DNA from 3 places in the Rhizobium sp. BK379 genome. Region 2 is predicted to be linked to each of the others. Evidence: predicted binding sites of a transcription regulator. Region 2 holds the regulator's gene; each other region holds the start of a gene.
The links. Region 2 encodes PhoB, which activates phosphate uptake and scavenging genes when phosphate is short. Its sites were predicted from a motif close to TGTCATNNANCTGTCAT; they were not measured.
Positions count from the first base shown of each region.

Region 1: the regulator PhoB is predicted to act here: its motif matches at 1,685-1,701, upstream of FHT93_RS02650 (UDP-2,3-diacylglucosamine diphosphatase).
Region 3: the regulator PhoB is predicted to act here: its motif matches at 4,433-4,449, upstream of FHT93_RS15650 (acid phosphatase).

Region 1 is NZ_JACIAD010000001.1:511,412-517,988, reverse strand. It holds gene FHT93_RS02655 (NADP-dependent malic enzyme) at 1-1,474, opposite strand, end outside; gene FHT93_RS02650 (UDP-2,3-diacylglucosamine diphosphatase) at 1,768-2,580, shown strand; gene FHT93_RS02645 (MFS transporter) at 2,770-3,990, shown strand; gene dgcA (N-acetyl-D-Glu racemase DgcA) at 3,942-4,925, opposite strand; gene FHT93_RS02635 (MlaE family lipid ABC transporter permease subunit) at 5,027-6,196, shown strand; gene FHT93_RS02630 (ABC transporter ATP-binding protein) at 6,198-6,577, shown strand, end outside.
Region 2 is NZ_JACIAD010000002.1:454,278-460,854, forward strand. It holds gene pstC (phosphate ABC transporter permease subunit PstC) at 141-1,622, shown strand; gene pstA (phosphate ABC transporter permease PstA) at 1,619-2,941, shown strand; gene pstB (phosphate ABC transporter ATP-binding protein PstB) at 2,956-3,771, shown strand; gene phoU (phosphate signaling complex protein PhoU) at 3,816-4,529, shown strand; gene phoB (phosphate regulon transcriptional regulator PhoB) at 4,658-5,341, shown strand; gene FHT93_RS13260 (pyrroline-5-carboxylate reductase) at 5,475-6,263, opposite strand; gene FHT93_RS13265 (GcrA family cell cycle regulator) at 6,562-6,577, opposite strand, start outside.
Region 3 is NZ_JACIAD010000002.1:939,294-945,870, forward strand. It holds gene FHT93_RS15625 (LysR family transcriptional regulator) at 1-412, opposite strand, end outside; gene FHT93_RS15630 (MFS transporter) at 536-1,936, shown strand; gene FHT93_RS15635 (MarR family transcriptional regulator) at 1,998-2,474, opposite strand; gene FHT93_RS15640 (organic hydroperoxide resistance protein) at 2,602-3,024, shown strand; gene FHT93_RS15645 (cytochrome c peroxidase) at 3,082-4,380, opposite strand; gene FHT93_RS15650 (acid phosphatase) at 4,592-6,136, shown strand; gene FHT93_RS15655 (aldo/keto reductase) at 6,200-6,577, opposite strand, start outside.

The DNA.
Region 1 (6,577 bases), on a different contig from region 2:
TGACTTGAGGACGGCCGATGATGATCGGTTCGGCGATGCCTTCTTCAAGCAGCACCTGGGCCGCGCGCAGCACGCGTTCGTCTTCGCCTTCGGAGAAGATGACGCGCTTGCGCTCCGCCACCTTGGCCGCCGTGAAGATCGGCTTCATGACGAAGCCGGAGCGGAAGACGAAGCGGTTCAGCTGGTCGAGATAGGCGTCGAAATCCGTGATCGGGCGGCGCGCTACGCCGCTTTCGGCCGCAGCCTTGGCAACGGCAGGCGCGATGCGCAGGATCAGGCGCGGATCGAAGGGCGAGGGGATGAGGTAGTCGGGCCCGAAGACCGGGGTTTCGCCGGAATAGGCGCGGGCCGCAACGTCCGATGGCTCCTCGCGGGCGAGGGCCGCGATCGCGCGCACTGCCGCCATCTTCATTTCCTCGTTGATCGTCTCGGCGCCACAGTCCAGAGCACCCCTGAAAATATAGGGGAAGCAGAGAACGTTATTGACCTGGTTCGGAAAGTCGGAGCGGCCGGTGCAGATCATCGCATCGGGGCGGGCGGCGCGGGCAAGATCCGGCATGATCTCTGGCGTCGGATTGGCAAGCGCCATGATGAGCGGCTTTTCGGCCATCTGCGCCAGGAGTTCCGGCTTCAGCACGCCAGCGGCTGACAGGCCGAGGAAAACGTCGGCGCCGCCGATATTTTCGGCAAGCGTGCGCGTGTCGCTCTTCTGAGCGTAGATCGCCTTCCACTCGTCCATCAGCTCGACGCGGCCTTCATAGACGAGGCCTTCGAGATCGTGGACCCAGATGTTTTCGCGTTTGGCGCCGAGTGTCACCAGCAGGTTGAGACAGGCAAGGGCGGCGGCACCGGCGCCGGAGGCGACGATCTTCACCTCATCGATCTTCTTGCCGGCGAGTTCGAGGCCGTTGAGGATGGCGGCTGCGACGATGATCGCGGTGCCATGCTGGTCGTCATGGAAGACCGGGATCTTCATCTTCTCGCGCAGCTGCTTCTCGATGCGGAAGCATTCCGGCGCCTTGATATCCTCGAGGTTGATGCCGCCAAAGGTCGGCTCCAGCGAGGCGACGGTGGAAACCATCTGGTCGACATCTGCCGCATCCACTTCGATATCGAAGACGTCGATGCCGGCGAATTTCTTGAAGAGGACGGCCTTGCCTTCCATGACCGGCTTGGAGGCAAGCGGGCCGATATTGCCGAGGCCGAGCACGGCGGTGCCGTTGGAGATGACGGCGACGAGATTGGCGCGGGACGTATAATCGGCCGCCTGCTCCGGATTGTCACGGATGGCGAGGCAGGGAGCGGCGACACCGGGAGAATAGGCAAGCGCCAGGTCGCGCTGGTTGCCGAGCGGCTTGGTCGCCTGGATTTCGAGCTTGCCGGGGCGCGGATAGCGGTGGAAGAAAAGCGCCTGCTCGTCGAGGCTGCCGCCCGTCAAATTCTTTTCCGATTTGGATTTTTCGTGGTGATCCATCGCCGCCTCCAGCGTTGTTCGAAGTCTTTTGAAGCTTCCTCCATACATCAATCGACCCGTGGGAACAGTACGGAAATAAGCGCAGTGGAACTTTTTGATCTGATGGTAACGGGGAGCTGACATCGGAGTTTTCCCGGTCAGCTGCGGCAGTCCGACCGGGAAGGGCTCTTATCGGTGGATTGAGCGGCTTTGCAGGGCTTTCCTGCGGTTTGTCATCTTCCTGATACACGAGTCTGATTTTGGAAGACCAGACGAAGAACGATGGGACACGAGCGGAAAGGCTTGTGACAGACATGATGGAACCCCGGCGCTTCCGCACCCTCTTCATTTCCGATGTGCATCTCGGCTCGAAGGCCGCCAAGGCGGATTTCCTGTTGGATTTCCTGAAATACCATGAGGCAGACACGATCTACCTCGTTGGCGATATCATCGACGGCTGGCGCCTGAAGCGCAGCTGGTACTGGCCGCAGGTCTGCAATGACGTCGTCCAAAAACTCTTGCGCAAGGCACGCAAGGGTACGCGCGTCGTCTATATTCCCGGCAATCACGACGAATTCCTGCGCGCCTTTCCGGGCACGCATTTCGGCGGCATCGAAGTCGTCGACCGCATCATCCACGACGGCGCCGACGGCAAGAAGTATCTGATCCTGCACGGCGATGAATTCGACGTAGTCGTACGCAATGCCCGGCTGCTCGCCTATCTCGGCGATTGGGCCTACGATATGGCGATCCGCATCAATATCGTGCTGGCTGCCGTGCGCCGCCGCCTCGGCATGCCCTATTGGTCGTTTTCGGCCTGGGCAAAGCTGCAGGTGAAACATGCCGTCAACTTCATCGGCGAATTCCAGCGCGTGGTTGCCGAAGAAGCCCGCAAGAGCGGTGCCGATGGCGTCATCTGCGGCCATATCCATCACGCCGTGATCGAGGATATGGACGGTGTCCGTTACATCAACACCGGCGACTGGGTCGAAAGCTGCACGGCAATCGTCGAGCATGAGGACGGCCGGTTCGAACTCATTACCTGGCGTGCGCTGACCAGCAACGTGCCGGCCCTGACCTCTGTCGAATTGCTTGAAGAGGGCGATCTCGCCCCGCAGGCTGCCTGAATAATGTGTGCGTACCGCACCGGCCTGGCCGGTGCATCATGAATTTAGCCGTTGCCGTCAGGCGACAGGCCCAATTAATTTTTTAAATCGTTTCGAGTTATGTCCGAAACGTTACAGGCGGGCTATTTCTCGCCATAGTCGTGTCGGATTGGATGTGTTAGGCAACGGTCAGTTTCCTTCAGGTCCATCATGATTCCCGCACAAAATCCCTCGACGGGTGAGGGAGCGCCGCCGCGCTTCCGGCAGCTTAGCGCGCTGTGCTACAGCGCGCCGCTGCTGGTCAACGGCATCGTTCTGCCCTTCTTCCCCGTCTGGCTTGCAGACCACCAGTTCAGTGACCACCAGATCGGCACGATTCTGGCCGTACCCATGGTGGTGCGCGTTCTCGTGGCCCCGATCGTGGCGGTCTTTGCCGACCGCATGCAGGAGAGGGCGCATGTGCTCCTTTGGTCGGGCATCCTCTCGCTGCTGACCGCCATAGCGCTTTACTGGACCACGAATTTTTGGCCGGTGCTGATCGTCTTTGCGCTGCAGGGCGCGACCTTCGCTCCTTATGTGCCGGTCGTCGAATCGATTGTCATTTCGGGGGTGCGCCGCTGGGGGCTCGATTATGGCTCCATGCGCGTCTGGGGCTCGGTTGCCTTCATTGTTTCCACTTTGATCGGCGGCGAACTGGTCGGCAAATGGGGCGGCGCCATGGTGCTGCCGGTGATGATCTTCGGCTTCACGCTGACAATCGTCATGGCGGTTTTCTGTCCGCGCATCGGGCCGACACGGCGGCGCGGCCAGCCGATCAATCTCCCGGCGACGACGGGCAGCGGCCTGCGCGAGCCGCATCTGCTGCTTCTGCTGCTCGGCGTTTCCATACAGCAGGCAAGCCATGCGCTGCTCAACGCCTTCTCCTCGATCTATTGGCACCAGCTCGGTTTTTCGGGCACAGCGGTCGGCCTGCTCTGGAGCGCCGGCGTCGCCTCCGAGGTGACGGTGTTCTTCCTGTCGCGGCGGCTCAACCGTCGCTTCAATGCCTGGACGCTGATCCGCTTCGGCTGCGCCGTCAGCATCTGCCGCTGGGTGTTCTTCCCGATGGAAACGAGCTTCATCGGCTTCTTCATGCTGCAATGCCTGCACGGTTTTACCTATGCCTTCGTGCATACCGGCGTGCAGCGGCGCATCGTTGCGACGGTACAGGAGACGCAGGAAGCCTCGGCCCAGGGTGCCTATTTCTTCTATATCGGCATGGCCTCCGGCCTGATGACGATCGCCTCAGGCTACATCTATTCCGCGCTCGGCCTCGACAGCTTTTATGTCATGGCCTGTGTCGCGGCCTTCGGGCTCGCCCTTGTCATCATCGCCTATTATCTTCAGCCCCAAAGGCTGGCGTCAGGCGGGAATACGAGGGAGCCGGCATAATTCAGACCGGGCTCGCGGTCGCGGGCCAACAGCAGCGGGCCGTCGAGATCGACGAAATCGGCGTCCTGCGCCAGAAGCACGGCGGGCGCCATCGCAAGCGAGGTGCCGACCATGCAGCCGATCATGATGGAGAAGCCGAGCCGCTGGGCTTCCTCCTTCATTTCCAGGGCTTCCGTCAGGCCGCCGGTCTTATCCAGCTTGATGTTGATCGCGTCATAGCGGTCGGCAAGGCTTGCGAGGTCGCCGGTGTGATGGACGCTTTCATCGGCGCAGACGAGCACATGGCGAGCGATCTCGGCCAGCATGTCGTCACGGCCGGCCGGCAGCGGCTGCTCCACCAGCGCGATATTGGCTTCGGCAGCGATACGAAGATGATGTTCAAGCCTGTCTTCCGGCCAGCCTTCATTGGCATCGAGGATGATGGCGGAATCGGGCGCGGCGGCGCGCACTGCCAAAATGCGGCTTTCGTCATCGCCAGTTCCGACCTTGACCTTCAGAAGCGGGCGCTGGGCATGTTCACGCGCCTGGGCTGCCATGACATCGGGTTCTCCGAGCGAGATCGTATAGGCTGTCGTCAGGGACTTCAGCTTGCGCAGATCGAGCCGGTCGGCAACGCTCCGGCCTGACAGTTTGGCTTCGAGATCCCACAGCGCGCAATCGACGGCATTGCGGGCCGCGCCCGGCGGCATGGCATGCAACAGTGCGGCCCGGGAGATGCCATCCTCGATCAGTGGGCGGGCCGCTTCGATCTGCGCCATCACGCTTTCCGTCGTCTCGCCATAGCGGCGATAGGGCACACATTCGCCCCATCCTTTGGCACCTGATTCTGTCAGCGTGCAGGTGATCACCTCTGCGGAGGTCTTTGCCCCGCGCGAGATGGTGAAAGTTCCCGCAATCGGGAATGAATTCATCTGGATATCAAGATTGCGCGGCATATTTGCTCTCCTGCGAGCATGGAAATTGCGCGTTGCTTCTGTATATTAACGCGCCGGGCGGCGAATATCACGTTCGCGAGTCGGGACTGTCGCTGCAAGCATTGAAAGACACAAGTATTTTGAAGTCCGAGAAACGCAACGCCGCCTCGCTGCATGTGGACGACCGAGCCGAGGGCTCGGGCCAGCATGTGCATCTCGAAGGCAATTGGCGCAGCGCCAACCTCCATCTCGTCCTGCAGGATTTCGACAAGCTCGCACGCAGCAATAGCGGCGACCTGACACTCGATCTTTCCAATGTCACCGATATCGACACGGCCGGCATCTGGTTGCTTTGCCGGCTAAAGAAACAACAGGAAGAAGCGGGGCGGACGGTCCGTTTCGAAGGCACGAACCAGCATATCGACGAGCTGATCGCCACCTTCTCCAAGGAGCCTGATAAGCAGGAGTCCGAGCAGAAGGAAAAGGGTTCGCTCATGGAGCGCGTCTTCGCGCCGATCGGCCGGATGACCTTTGATGTCTGGGACAATCTGGCCGCCGCCATGTACATCCTCGGATCGGCGGTGCGCGGTGCGCAGATGAAGTTCGGCCGGGGCAGCGGCGTGTCGCCCGCTTCGATCGTCAACCAGATCGACCATATGGGTGTGCGGGCCGTTCCGATCATCCTGCTGATGTCCTTCCTGATCGGCGCGATCATTGCGCAGCAGGGCGCCTTCCAGCTTCGCTATTTCGGCGCGGAAATCTTCGTCGTCGACCTTGTCGGCATCCTGCAGCTTCGTGAAATCGGCGTGCTTCTGACCGCGATCATGATCGCCGGCCGCTCGGGCAGTGCCATCACCGCCGAAATCGGCTCCATGAAGATGCGCGAGGAAGTCGACGCGCTGAAGGTGATGGGCCTCAACCCGATCGGCGTGCTGATCTTCCCGCGGCTGGTGGCGCTCACTGTTGCGCTGCCGCTTCTGACCGTGATTGCCAACTTTGCTTCGCTGGCGGGTGCCGCTGCCGTCGCCTATCTTTATTCGGGCATTACATTCGCCACCTTCCTGTCGCGCCTGCATGAGGCCGTAACGCTTTCGACCATATTGGCCGGCATGATCAAGGCGCCGTTCATGGCGCTCGTCATCGGCATCGTCGCGGCGGTCGAAGGCCTGAAGGTCGGCGGCAGCGCCGAATCGCTCGGCCAGCATGTGACCGCCTCCGTCGTGAAGGCGATTTTCGTCGTCATCCTGATGGACGGACTTTTTGCGATGTTCTATGCAGCGATCGATTTCTGACATGGCGGACAACGTGGATCAGCAACCGATCGAAGAGACCAGGAACGGTGATCGCGACATCGTGCTTTCAGCGCGTGACGTCACTGTCGGTTTTGGCTCCAAGGTCGTGCTCGACAAGCTCAACCTCGATATCTACCGCGGCGAGATCCTCGGCTTCGTCGGCGCTTCCGGCACCGGCAAATCGGTGCTGATGCGCACCGTTCTGCGCCTGCTGCCGCGCCGTTCCGGCACCATCAAGATTCTTGGCCAGGATTTCGACGAGCTCAACGAGCAGGAACGCAATGCGCTCGACATGCGTCTCGGCGTGCTCTTCCAGCAGGGCGCGCTCTTCTCCTCGCTGACGGTCAAGGAGAATATCCAGGTGCCGATGCGTGAATATCT
Region 2 (6,577 bases):
CGTCGCGCCGGCATCGCCTTATCCATCCGGCTCCAATGGGGCGCCGGACGGGTGAACTTCTTCTCCATGATAATGAAGCCGATGGCACGCTCCTGGAGCTGCCGGGTTCTTTGGGGGCTGTGGGCCTGGGGACGTAACGAATGAGCACATCAATCATACTCTTGTGCCTGGTGGTGATCGGCGCCGTTGCCTATGTGGCTGCGCGCAGCCGCGCTAGCGCACTTTCCGGAGGCAGATCTGCTGCCCTGCATTCGCGGCCGGCCTATTATGGCTCCTATGCCGCGATCTGGGCTGCTCTGCCGTCCCTGATCGTTCTGTGTGTCTGGCTGGCTGTCAGCCCGGGCATCATCTCTTCTTCCGTTCGCGGCGCCTTTCCTGACGACGTGAAGGCGCAGCCGGCCGTCCAGCAGGATCTCGCCTACAGCATGGTCGCCACCATTGCCCGCGGCATGAACCTGCTGACCTCGGATGAGGTTTCCTCCCTCTCGGGCAATCCCGCGGGCTTGCAGGCAAAGCTCAGTGAAAAGGGTGTGCCGCTCGCCGGCGAGCCGCAGCCTTACATGATCGATGCCGCAAAGACCCTGAACTCTGAGAGCATGACGAGCCGCACCATCATGACGGCGATCGTTCTGCTCATTTCCGTCGCAGGCGCCTTCTATGCGTTGCGCTCGGTTGCTCCGCGCTTCCGCGCCCGCAATCGTGTCGAGCGTGTCATGCTCTGGGCGCTGCTCGTTGCATCCTCCATCGCCATTCTGACGACGATCGGCATCGTTCTCTCGATGCTGTCAGAAGCGGCCCGTTTCTTCTCCGTCGTTCCCTTCGTCGACTTCTTCTTCGGAACGGTCTGGGATCCGCGCTTTGCCGGTGCGGGCAGCTCCTCCTTCGGCCAGTTCGGGCTTATCCCGCTCCTGCTCGGCACGCTCTATATCGGCCTGGTCGCCATGCTGGTCGCCGTGCCGGTTGGCCTCTTTGCCGCCATCTATATGGCCGAATACGCCTCTCCGAAGATCCGCTCGATCGCCAAGCCACTTCTCGAAGTGCTCGCCGGCATTCCGACCATCGTCTACGGCTTCTTCGCGCTCGTCACCGTCGGGCCGTTTCTGCGTGATTTCTCGTCGCAGATCAGCGGTCTCCTGACCGGTAACTATACGAACTTCATCCAGGCGCAGAGCGTCATCACCGCCGGCATCGTCATGGGCATCATGCTGATCCCTTACGTTTCCTCGCTGTCGGATGACATTATCACCGCCGTTCCGCGTGCCTTGCGCGACGGTTCGCTCGGCCTCGGCGCCACGCGCTCCGAAACCATCAAGAAGGTCGTCCTGCCCGCAGCTCTTCCCGGTATCGTCGGCGCGCTGCTGATGACGGCTTCCCGTGCCATCGGCGAAACCATGATCGTGGTTCTGGCCGCCGGCGTCGCCGCCCGTATCCAGATCAATCCCTTCGAGCCGATGACGACCGTGACCGTCAAGATCGTCAACCAGCTGACCGGCGACCTTGAGTTCACCTCGCCGCAGACGCTGGTCGCCTTCGCACTTGGCATCACGCTGTTCTGCATCACGCTTTGCCTCAACATTTACGCGCTCTACATCGTGCGCAAATACCGGGAGCAGTACGAATGACGAATATTGTTTCCCCCGTCAGCGGCGTCACCGTTTCCAAGGCGCCCCCGCGTCGCGATATCGGCATCAAGCGTCGCTATGCCGCCGAGCGCCGGTTCCAGGCCTATGGCATCGCAGCCATAGCGTTCGGCCTCATCTTCCTCTTCATCCTGCTCTGGACGGTCATCAGCAACGGCTATACGGCCTTCCAGCAGACGTCGATCACGCTGCCGATCGAGTTCGCCGAGAAGACGCTCGACCCGGACAACAAGCGTGCAACCGACCCCTCGGTGCTGGTCGCTGCCAACTATCCGGTTCTGCTGCGTGACGCGATCGTCAAGCAGCTCGGCATTAATGCGTCGAGCCGTCCTGACGTGCGCGACGCGTCCGCCATGCTGTCCAAGGGCGCGCCGATCCAGTTGCGTGACATGGTCGTTGCCGACCCGTCGATCATCGGCAAGACCGTCAATGTCACGGTGCTTGCAGATGCCAATATCGACAGCGCCAACAAAGGCCAGATCAATCTTTCGGTCGATGAGAAGAACCGCAAGGTCAACGACAAGCAGGTTGCCTGGATGAACGAGCTGAAGGCGAGCGGTGCTCTACACAAGACGTTCAACACCGGCCTCTTCGTCAACGGCAATTCCAGCCGTCCGGAAGCCGCAGGTCTCGGCGTCGCCCTCATCGGCTCGCTCTACCTGATGCTCATCGTGCTTGCCCTTTCGCTGCCGATCGGCGTCGCAGCCTCGATCTACCTCGAGGAATTCGCGCCGAAGAACAAGCTGACGGATCTGATCGAGGTCAACATCAACAACCTCGCCGCCGTTCCGTCGATCGTCTACGGTCTGCTCGGCCTGTCGGTCTTCATCAACTTCGCCGGCCTGCCGCGTTCGGCATCGCTCGTCGGGGGCCTGGTGCTGACCCTGATGACGCTTCCAACGATCATCATCGCGACGCGTGCGGCGCTGCGCGCCGTACCGCCGTCGATCCGCTCGGCAGCCCTCGGCCTTGGCGCCTCGAAGATGCAGATGGTGTTCCACCATGTGCTGCCGCTTGCAATGCCCGGCATCCTGACCGGCACGATCATCGGCCTTGCCCACGCACTCGGCGAAACTGCGCCGCTGCTCCTGATCGGCATGGTCGCCTTCGTCGCCCAGGCGCCGGCCACTCCGCTCGATCCCTCCACGGCACTTCCGGTTCAGGTCTACATGTGGGCCAACGAAGCCGAGCGCGCATTCGTGGAAAGAACCTCGGGTGCCATCATCGTCCTGCTCCTGTTCCTGATCGTCATGAACATCGGAGCTATCCTCTTGCGTCGTCGCTTTGAGCGCCGCTGGTAAACGGAGTAAAGATCATGAACATGTTGACGGAAGCCGCAGTCGAGAAGGCGCTGGACCAGAAAATGAGCAACGTTCCGTATAAGATGATCGGTCAGGATGTCTCCGTTTATTACGGCGAGAAGCGTGCGCTTTTCGATGTCAATCTGAACATCCGCGAAAACACCGTGACCGCGCTGATCGGCCCCTCGGGCTGCGGCAAGTCCACCTTCCTGCGTTCGCTGAACCGCATGAACGACACGATCGACGGCTGCCGCGTCACCGGCAAGATCACGCTCGACACGGATGATATCTACGATCCCGATATCGACGTCGTCGAACTGCGCGCCCGCGTCGGCATGGTGTTCCAGAAGCCGAACCCGTTCCCGAAGACGATCTATGAAAACGTCTCCTACGGCCCGCGCATTCACGGTCTGGCAAAGTCCAAGGCCGACCTCGACCAGATCGTCGAGACCAGCCTGCAGCGCGCCGGCCTCTGGAACGAGGTCAAGGACCGCGTGCATGAATCCGGCACCGGCCTTTCCGGTGGTCAGCAGCAGCGTCTGTGCATCGCACGCGCCGTTGCGGTCAGCCCGGAAGTCATCCTGATGGACGAACCCTGCTCGGCGCTCGACCCGATCGCGACTGCAAAGGTCGAAGAGCTGATCCACGAGCTGCGTGAAAACTACACGATCGTCATTGTGACGCATTCCATGCAGCAGGCCGCGCGCGTATCACAGCGTACGGCCATGTTCCACCTCGGCAACCTGGTCGAGGAAAACGATACTGACAAGATGTTCACCAATCCGGACGATCCGCGCACCCAGGACTATATCATGGGCCGGTTTGGCTGATTTTGGCAATGTGAAGCCTTCCCGATTTTCGAGGACAAAGCCCCATGGCATCGACACATATTTTTTCCGCCTATGACGACGATCTGAAGTTCCTGTCCCGGCGCATTTCCGAGATGGGTGGTCTTGCCGAACAGATGGGCGCCGACGCAGTTCGCGCGCTGGTCAACGGTGACACCGCACTCGCTCAGAAGGTCATTTCCGACGACGTGATCCTCGATCACGCTGAACGCGAGATCAACGACAAGGCGATCGTCACGATCGCCCGCCGCCAGCCGATGGCGTCCGACCTTCGCGAGATCATGGGTTCGATCCGCATCGCCGCCGACCTCGAGCGCGTCGGCGATCTCGGCAAGAACACCGCAAAGCGCGTTATCGCGGTGCAGAGCACCGGCGTTCCGCGCAAGCTCGCCCGCGGTCTCGAGCATCTCTCCGAACTGGCGCTGGTCCAGCTCAAGGAAGTGCTCGACGTCTACACCAATCGCTCGGCCGACAAGGCCAAGTCCATCCGCGAGCGCGACGACGAGATCGACGCGATGTACACCTCGCTGTTCCGCGAACTCCTCACCTACATGATGGAAGATCCGCGCAACATCACGAGCTGCACGCATCTTCTCTTCTGCGCCAAGAACATCGAGCGCATCGGCGACCACGCGACCAACATCGCCGAGACGATCTACTATATGGCAACCGGCGCCCAGCCGGAGGGCGAGCGTCCGAAGGACGACAGCTCCAATACCGTTGGTGCGGTCACGGAGTAATCCGGACCTGCCGATTGCGTGCGCGCCCCGTCGGGGCGCGCAAGGGTCGCAGCCAATTCCGAGTCTTGCATGGTCCCTTGCTTAAATCACCCCCGGTTTAAGGATCATGCATTAGGAGACTGACACGCATGATCCCAAGAGTTGCAGTTGTTGAAGATGAAGAGGCGCTGAGCGTGCTTCTCCGCTACAACCTTGAAGCCGAAGGTTTCGAGGTGGATACGATCCTTCGTGGCGACGAAGCCGAAATCCGGCTTCAGGAGCGCACGCCGGACCTGCTCATCCTTGACTGGATGCTGCCGGGCGTTTCCGGCATCGAGCTCTGCCGTCGGCTGCGCATGCGGCCGGAAACCGAGCGCCTGCCGATCATCATGCTGACGGCGCGCGGCGAAGAGAGCGAGCGCGTTCGCGGTCTTTCGACCGGCGCGGACGACTATGTCGTCAAGCCCTTCTCCACGCCGGAACTCGTCGCCCGCGTCAAGGCGATGCTCCGACGCGCCCGTCCCGAGGTGCTCTCCACCGTTCTGAAATGTGGTGATATCGAGCTCGATCGCGAAACGCACCGCGTCCATCGCAAGAGCCGTGAAGTTCGCCTCGGCCCGACCGAATTCCGCCTGCTGGAATTCCTCATGTCCTCGCCGGGCCGCGTCTTCTCCCGCTCGCAGCTTCTCGACGGCGTCTGGGGCCATGATATCTACGTGGACGAGCGCACCGTCGACGTCCATGTCGGCCGCCTGCGCAAGGCGCTGAATTTCTCCAACATGCAGGATGTCATCCGCACCGTGCGCGGCGCGGGATATTCCATGGAAGCTTAAGCTTAGTCCGAGTGATCGGAGGTCCAGACGGGTCGCTCGCTTGCCGGGCGGCCCGTTTGTCTATCTGGCCCCCCTAGCTCCTTATGAAAACCGACGCGAGGCGCCGAAAGCGAACCTCGAAAGGATCTGCTTTTTACAGACGAATGCGCACAAGAATTCGATCAAGAGCCTTTTGCAGAGCCGCAGTGCCGCCAAACGCACGAAAGTCTTCGAGCACCTGTTCGTTCAATCCGCCCTTGGTCGAATGCTCGCCGATGAGTTCATCGAAACTCGCGACAGGTTTTGAACGGGCGGCATGGGCGAGGCCGGAAAACAGTTGACGGAGGTAGGCGTCGCCAGCCGCTCCCGAGAGCCCCTTGCTCTGCAGCCAGGTCGACGTCGCGTCCAGGATGCCGAAATAGCTGGCCATCAGGCAGCTCGCCACCGCGAGAAGTTCGAACTCCTGCTTGTCTTCAACCTGAATCGCCGTTCCGAGCGCCGAAAAGAGGGTGTGGGAGACCTCGTCGGGAGGGTAGATCGCAGTCGCCCCCTGGAGATCGGCGACGAACGGAAGTGGAATTGCCAGGCTCAGGCGAACCGGCCGATCGATCCACGCCAGCAGTTGATCCATTGGCGTAGCCGCGACAAAGCTGATGACATGGTGGCCCGGCCGAAATCGAAGCGAGCGGATGACCTCCTCGGCAATTTGCGGCCTCACTGCCAAAAATACGAGATCGGAACGGTCGAGAACATCCTGGTTGCCCACAGCGATAGACACATTCCCGTTTGCCGCCGCGAGCCGGGAGGCGACGCCTGCGTTACGAGGTGACAGCGCGATGGGTGTGTCGCCAAATGCTGTCTTGCCCAATCCGGTGACGACAGCCTCGGTAATCGTGCCCGCCCCGACGAACCCCATTGTCATCCGCTTTATATCGATCTCCATTGGCACCCCCCAAGCGACTATGTGTGCCGTGCTACTCCACGAGAATACCGCATCTGTATCAGAAAATCGCGCCACAGCGCCACGACCACCAGTCCATGCCAGCATGGGGCTGAAACGCATCGATGGTCTTGGCCACATAAGCTCGCATTGTCAGGCAGGTGGATGCAGGCAGAGATCGGCCTTCCGCAGATCGTGGTCAGGAACCGTTTTCCGGCGTTCCTGTGCCGGCTAAAAAATCACCCCTCCGCGCGAGGCGAGGAGGGGTGATGATACATTGCGTCTGTTGGAAGATCGCTGCTCAGGCGACCCGGACA
Region 3 (6,577 bases), 490 kb from region 2:
CGGCTGCCACGCCCACGAGCCGCGCCCCCGGCGCAAGCTGACGTAGCCGCGCAACCAGCGGGCCGAAGAAAGCGGTTTCCAGATTGTCGCACATGCCGACGCGGAATTCACCCTGCCAGGTCGATGGGTCGAAACCCTTGGGCGGGCGGATCGCCCGTTCGATGCCGGAAAGAGCATCCTCAATCGCTGGGGCGATCGCCAGCGCCCGCGCCGTCGGCTGTAGGCCGCGGCCGACGCGCACGAACAACTCGTCGTCCAGCGCCTCGCGCAGTCGCTTGAGCGCGGCGGAAAGTCCGGGCTGGCCGAGCAACAGCCTTTCAGCTGCACGGCTGACATTGCGCTCCTGCATCAGCACTGAAAAGGCAAGCAGAAGGTTCAGATCAATTTTGCGAAGGACAGCATCATTCATCATTATGAGTAATACCTGACATGGCTACTATCAATTTGCAATAGGGTTTGAAGCTGTACATTTTCTCGTTCCCTGCCGCCCGCCAGCCTCCCGGCGAAGGCGGCAGCAAAGAAGGAACCGAGATCGATGACCAATTCCCCATCTCCACGCGGAGCCGGCCTGGCGTTGCTGCTGCTCTGCGCTGCGAATTTCCTTGATGCCATGGATGTTTCCACCATCGGGGTCGCCCTGCCTGCCATCCAGACCGAACTTGGTATGCCGCCAACCTCGCTTCAATGGGCCGTCAGCGCCTATGTGCTGGGTTACGGCGGGTTTCTGCTGCTCGGCGGCCGCGTCGCCGACCTCTTCGGCCACCGCCGCGTCTTCCTCTGGTCGCTCGGCATCTTTGCGGCCGCCAGCATTGCCGGCGGTTTCGTCGATAGTGGCCCGACGCTGATCGCTGCCCGCCTGGTGAAGGGCATCGCCGCAGCCTTCACCGCCCCGGCGGCCCTTGCCCTGCTGCTCTCCGTCTTCGGCGAGGGCGAGAAGCGGGCCAAGGCGCTCGGCGTCTTCGCCTCGACGGGTGCCACCGGCTTTGTGCTCGGTATGGTGCTCGGCGGTGCCGCCACCCTCGTGAGCTGGCGGGCAACGCTCGTCATGGGCGCTCCGGTCGCGATCCTCACGCTGGCGATCGCTCCCTTTGTCCTGCCTCCGGATGCGCCGCGCGGCGAGGGACGCAAGCATTTCGACTGGGCGGGCGCCTTGACGATCACCCCCGGCCTGCTGCTCTTCGTCTTTGGCATTACCAACGCTGCCGCAGCCGGCTGGAATGACTTCTTCACCTGGGGTTCGCTCGTTGCTTCCGTGGTGCTGATCGCACTCTTCCTGATCGTCGAATCGCGCCATGCCGATCCCATGGTGCCGCTGCATATCTTCCGCCGGGCAAAGCTCAGCCACGCCAATGCCATCGCCGCTTTGTTCCAGGGCGCCTATGTCGGCTTCCAGTTCATCGCCACGCTCTACTATCAGGATGTGATCGGCTGGTCGGCCTTTGCCACCGGCTTCTGCTTCGCCTTCGGCGGTGTCTGCGTGATGTTCCTTGCACCGCGTTTTGCCACTGTCGCGCAGAACCGCGGCACGACGGGCCTGATGGCGGTTGGCGTCGGGCTGCAGGCGACGAGCTATATCCTCTGGGTTGCTCTGGTCGGCCACATCGATCCGATCATCCTGGTTGCCTTGAACCAGATCCCGCTGGGCGTCGGTTATGCCATGACCTATCCGGCAATCCAGGTTGCAGCACTGTCTGACGTCGAGGAAGACAAGTCCGGCCTTGCCTCCGGCCTGCTCTTCGCTTCCTTCCAGATCGGCGGCGGCATCGTGCTTGCGGCCGCTTCCGCCATCTTCGCCGCAGCCCCGCACTTCGGCTGGGATCCCTATGTCGGCGGCATCGTCTTCGTGGCGCTGCTGGCGATCCTGATCACCTTGCTTGCCGCTGTCGGTCCGAAGAGCGCCACGCTTCGCCCGCAGGCCTATCAGGCAGCGGAATAATGCAAATTGCCCGCGCCGAGGTGGCGCGGGCATCGTCTTTCAGGCCGTGCTTGGCCTCGGCCTATATGCTTGCGTTGAGATTTCCGCGCAGCCGGGTCAGCATGTCGCGCATGACCGCCATTTCCTCCAGCGTGCAGCCGATCGCTTCGCCGATCGACGACATGATCGTATTGACCTCGCCCCTCATCGACTGACCTTTCGGCGTCAGCGACACGATGACCTGTCGCTCGTCGCGGGAATCGCGGGTGCGCTTGATGAGACCGTTCTGCTCCAGCCGCTTGAGGAGAGGGGAGAGCGTGCCGGAATCGAGATCGAGCTGCTCGCCGATCGTCTTGACCGGCAGTTCGGCTTTTTCCCATAGAACCAGCATGACGAGATATTGCGGATAGGTCAGGCCCACCTTGTCGAGTATGGGCTTGTAGGCGCGGGTAAAGGCATGCGCCGTCGCGTAAACCGCGAAACAGAGCTGCTTCTCCAGCCGCTTTTCCTCTTCCGGTATTTCCATCACTTTCGCCGTTCTCGCTTTCATCGCTGTCATCCTCAGAGGTCCCATTGTCCTCTTTTCAAATTCCGAATGCAATTTGCAAAATTCACTTGCGTACAATTTAATTGGGCGTTATTAAAAACTCAACCCGAACGAACGGGGCCAACCAAAGGAGATTGTCATGCCTATTCTCTACACGACCAAAGCTTCCGCCACCGGTGGCCGCGCAGGCCGCGCCGTTTCCGAAAACGGCGTTCTCGACGTCACGCTGACCGTGCCGAAGGAACTCGGCGGCGACGGCGCAACCGGCACCAATCCCGAACAGCTCTTTGCGGCCGGTTATTCCGCCTGCTTCCTCGGTGCTTTGAAATTTGTGGCCGGCAAGGAAAAGGTCAAGATTCCCGAGGAAACCACCGTCTCCGCAACCGTCGGCATCGGCCCGCGTGAAGATGGCGGCGGCTTCGGCATCGAAGTGGCCCTGACCGTCAACATCCCGGGTGTCGACCGCGAAACTGCCGAAAAGCTCGCAGCTGCGGCCCACATCGTCTGCCCCTACAGCCACGCCATGCGCACCTCGACCGAAGTTCCGGTCACGGTTGCCTGATTACTTGCTGCACCAGTGAACAAAGGCCGGGGCATTGCTCCGGCCTTTTCTTTTGGATCAATGCGCCGCCTGCTGTGCTGGCCCGGACAACTGATCGGCATCGGTCAGGGTGCCGAGGAAAGCGACGATATCGTCGATTTCCGATTCCGTCAGTGCCGGCGGATCGCCGGGCTTGCGGCCGAAGGGCAGGTCCTGATTGAGATTGCCCCAATAGGCCTCCGGTATATCGTCATATTTGCGGATCGTGCCGTCGGCGTTCTTCGGATACCAGCGGCCCGGATCGCTGTCGCGTGTGGCATAGAAGGAGACGACGTCGCGCAGCGAGTGGAAATAGCCATTGTGGAAGAAGCTTTTCTTCAGTGCCACATTGCGTAGCGTCGGCGTGCGGAACAGACCGCAATAATCCGGCCGATCCTTGAAATCGGTACGCTGAGGGCCGCAAAGGCCGAGATCATGGTAGTTGGGATCGGCATTGGCCGGGATTGCCATGTTACGCGGTACCGCGAGACCGAGGAAGCCGAAGTCGGAAAACTGCGGCGGCTCCCCGTCGTTGGCGGGCTCGCTCAGATGGCAGCTCGAACAGTTTCCCTTGGCCGGATCTTCGAAGAGTTCGCGCCCGTGAAGCTCTTGCGCCGTCAGGGTGCCCTTGCCGGCAAGAAAGGCGTCATAGCGGCTGGAATAGGGATAGAAGTCTGCGCCGCTCTGCTCGAAAGTGCTGAGCGCCTCGACTGCCCCTTGGAAGGCATCCCGGGCATTGCCGAAGACATCCTGGCCGAAAATCTCCCTGAAATCACTGGCATAGGCAGCCTTGCTGAGCGAGGCGACGACCTGGCTTTCGTCCTTGTTGCCCATTTCGAAAGGCGAAAGCAGCGGGATCTTCGCCTGGTCATAGCCGTGGTCCACGCGCCCGTCCCAGGTCAGGCCGCCCGTCGGCCCATTGTCGACGCTCTCGTCGCCTTCGTCCTCGGAATCGTAGAAATGCTCGGTGAAGGAGGGGACCGCCTGCAGGTAGCGCAAGGTCGGCACGGCGCGCAGGCCCGGCCGGTCCAGATGCGCCCCGCCCATTTCGACCGGTCTCGCGGTATCAGGAGCGAAACCATGATGCGGGTCGTGACAGGAGGCGCAGGCCTGCATGCCGGAGGCCGAAAGCGAGGAATCGAAGAACATCTTGCGGCCGAGTTCCGTCAGCGCCTCGGCGCGGGCATAGGCTTGTGCCCGCGACATCGGGCCGGGGTGCACGCCGCCAGTGACGGCCGCGCTGCTTTGCCGCAGGGGAATAAGGCTGAAACCAAGCGTGCTGGCCGCCAGACCAAGCGCCAATCCGGACCGCAGAAGCCAGATAATCTTTGTCGCCATGTCAGCGATTCCAACGAGTTAACATAATGCATGCTCATGATCGAACCTGACTGCAACAGATTGATGACGCGCGCGTACCGGCCGCAGCAACAACCCGCCTGATGTCACAAAGTTGATAGATGGCGGGAATAGCGTCTCGCCTGCGCTGGGTCTTTCCACGTCCGCCCGACGCCCCTCTAGCCACGCCCCCTTAGCCATGAGGTATCCCGCCATGACCAGACTGAAATTCCTCCGCAATCTCTCGCTGGCCGGCTCGGCCATGCTGCCGCTGGCGCTTGCCACGGCCGCCCATGCAGCACCCGCCGGCATGGACAAGATCCAGAATATCGTCGTCATCTACGCTGAAAACCGCAGTTTCGATAACCTCTATGGCAGCTTTCCGGGTGCCAACGGCCTCGCCAATGCAAGCGAAAGCCAGGCACGCCAGCTCGATCGCGATGGCGCGCCGCTTTCCGAACTGCCGCCTTCCTGGGGCGGTCTCACCGCCAAGGGTGTGACACCCGCCGTCACCGAGGCCCAGTCCGCTCACCTCGCCAATGCCGTCTTCTCGATCGACGATCCCAAGGGCTTTGCTCAATCGACCAATGTCATCACCCGCGACCTCTGGCACCGCTTCTACGAGGAGCAGATGCAGATCGATGGCGGCAAGAACGACAAGTTCGTCGCATGGGCTGATTCCGGCAGCCTCGTCATGGGCCACTATGACGGCTCGATCCTGCCGATGTGGCAGGTCGCCAAGAAATACGTCCTCGCCGACAACTTCTTCCAGGGCGGCTTCGGCGGCTCCTTCTTCAACCACTTCCAGCTGATCTGCGCCTGCGCACCCTATTATGCGGATGCCGACAAGAGCCCCGCCAAGCCCACGATCGCCAAGGTCGATGCCGACGGCATTTCGCTGACCGTTGCCGAGAATGCACCAAAATCCGCGCTCGACGGTGCCCCGAAATTCGTCTCCGACGGCAATCTCACGCCGGATTTCTATGCCGTCAACACTATGCAGCCGCCCTACCAGCCGAGCGCCAATGCTCCGGCCAAGGATGGCGATGCCGCCTATGCCGATCCCTCGCAGCCCAACACCTTGCCGCCGCAGCACGAGATCACCATCGGCGATCTCCTGTCGCTGAAAGGCGTCACCTGGGCATGGTATAGTGGCGCATGGCAGGCAGCCCTCGATGGCAAGAACGCCACGCCGGTGCCGAACTTCCAGTTCCATCACCAGCCCTTCAACTACTTTGCCAATTTCGCGCCGGGCACGCCCGCCCGCGCCGAGCATCTGAAGGACGGCGGCCTCGGCGGCGAAGGCTTCATCAAGGATATCGACGACGGCAAACTGCCGGCCGTTTCCTTCTACAAGCCGCAGGGCAACCTCAACGAACATGGTGGCTACGCCGATGTCTCGAGCGGCGACCAGCACCTCGCCGATCTCGTCTCCCATCTCGAAAAGAGCCCGCAATGGGGTCATATGCTCGTCATCGTCACCTATGACGAAAACGGTGGCTTCTGGGATCACGTCGCTCCGCCGAAGGCCGACCGCTGGGGCCCGGGCAATCGCATTCCGGCCTTCATCATCTCGCCCTATGCCAAGCGCGGCATGGTCGATCATACGCAATATGACACGACCTCGATCCTGCGCCTGATCACGGCCCGTTACGACCTGCCGGTGCTTCCGGGCCTGCTTGCCCGCGACAGGGCGCTGGCGCTGAACAACGAGCCGCCGATGGGCAACCTGACGGCATCGCTCGACCTGACGCGCTGATCGTCACGATAACGTTGTCTTCTCCCCAGACATTGGGGAGAAGACTTCTTGCTTTCGGATGTCCTATCCGTTGAGCGCGCGCATGCCGACCTCGCTGTAGCGATCTCCGACAGCGCGGGGCAGGGCGCCGGCGATTTCCTCGAGATCCTGCTGCGTCAGGTCAACGGCAGCCGCTCCAAGATTTTCGTCGAGCCGCGTGCGGCGGCGCGTGCCGGGAATAGGCACGATATCTTCGCCCTGAGCCATCACCCAGGCGAGCGCTAGCTGCGCGGGTGTTGCGCCCCTGCGGCGCGCAATCTCTTCGACCACCGCGACCAGTTCAAGGTTCCGCTGCAAGTTCTCACCCATGAACCGCGGCGAGCTGCGCCTGTAGTCGTCGGGCGCGAGTTCGTCGACAGACTTGATCGCTCCGGACAGGAAACCGCGTCCGAGCGGCGAATA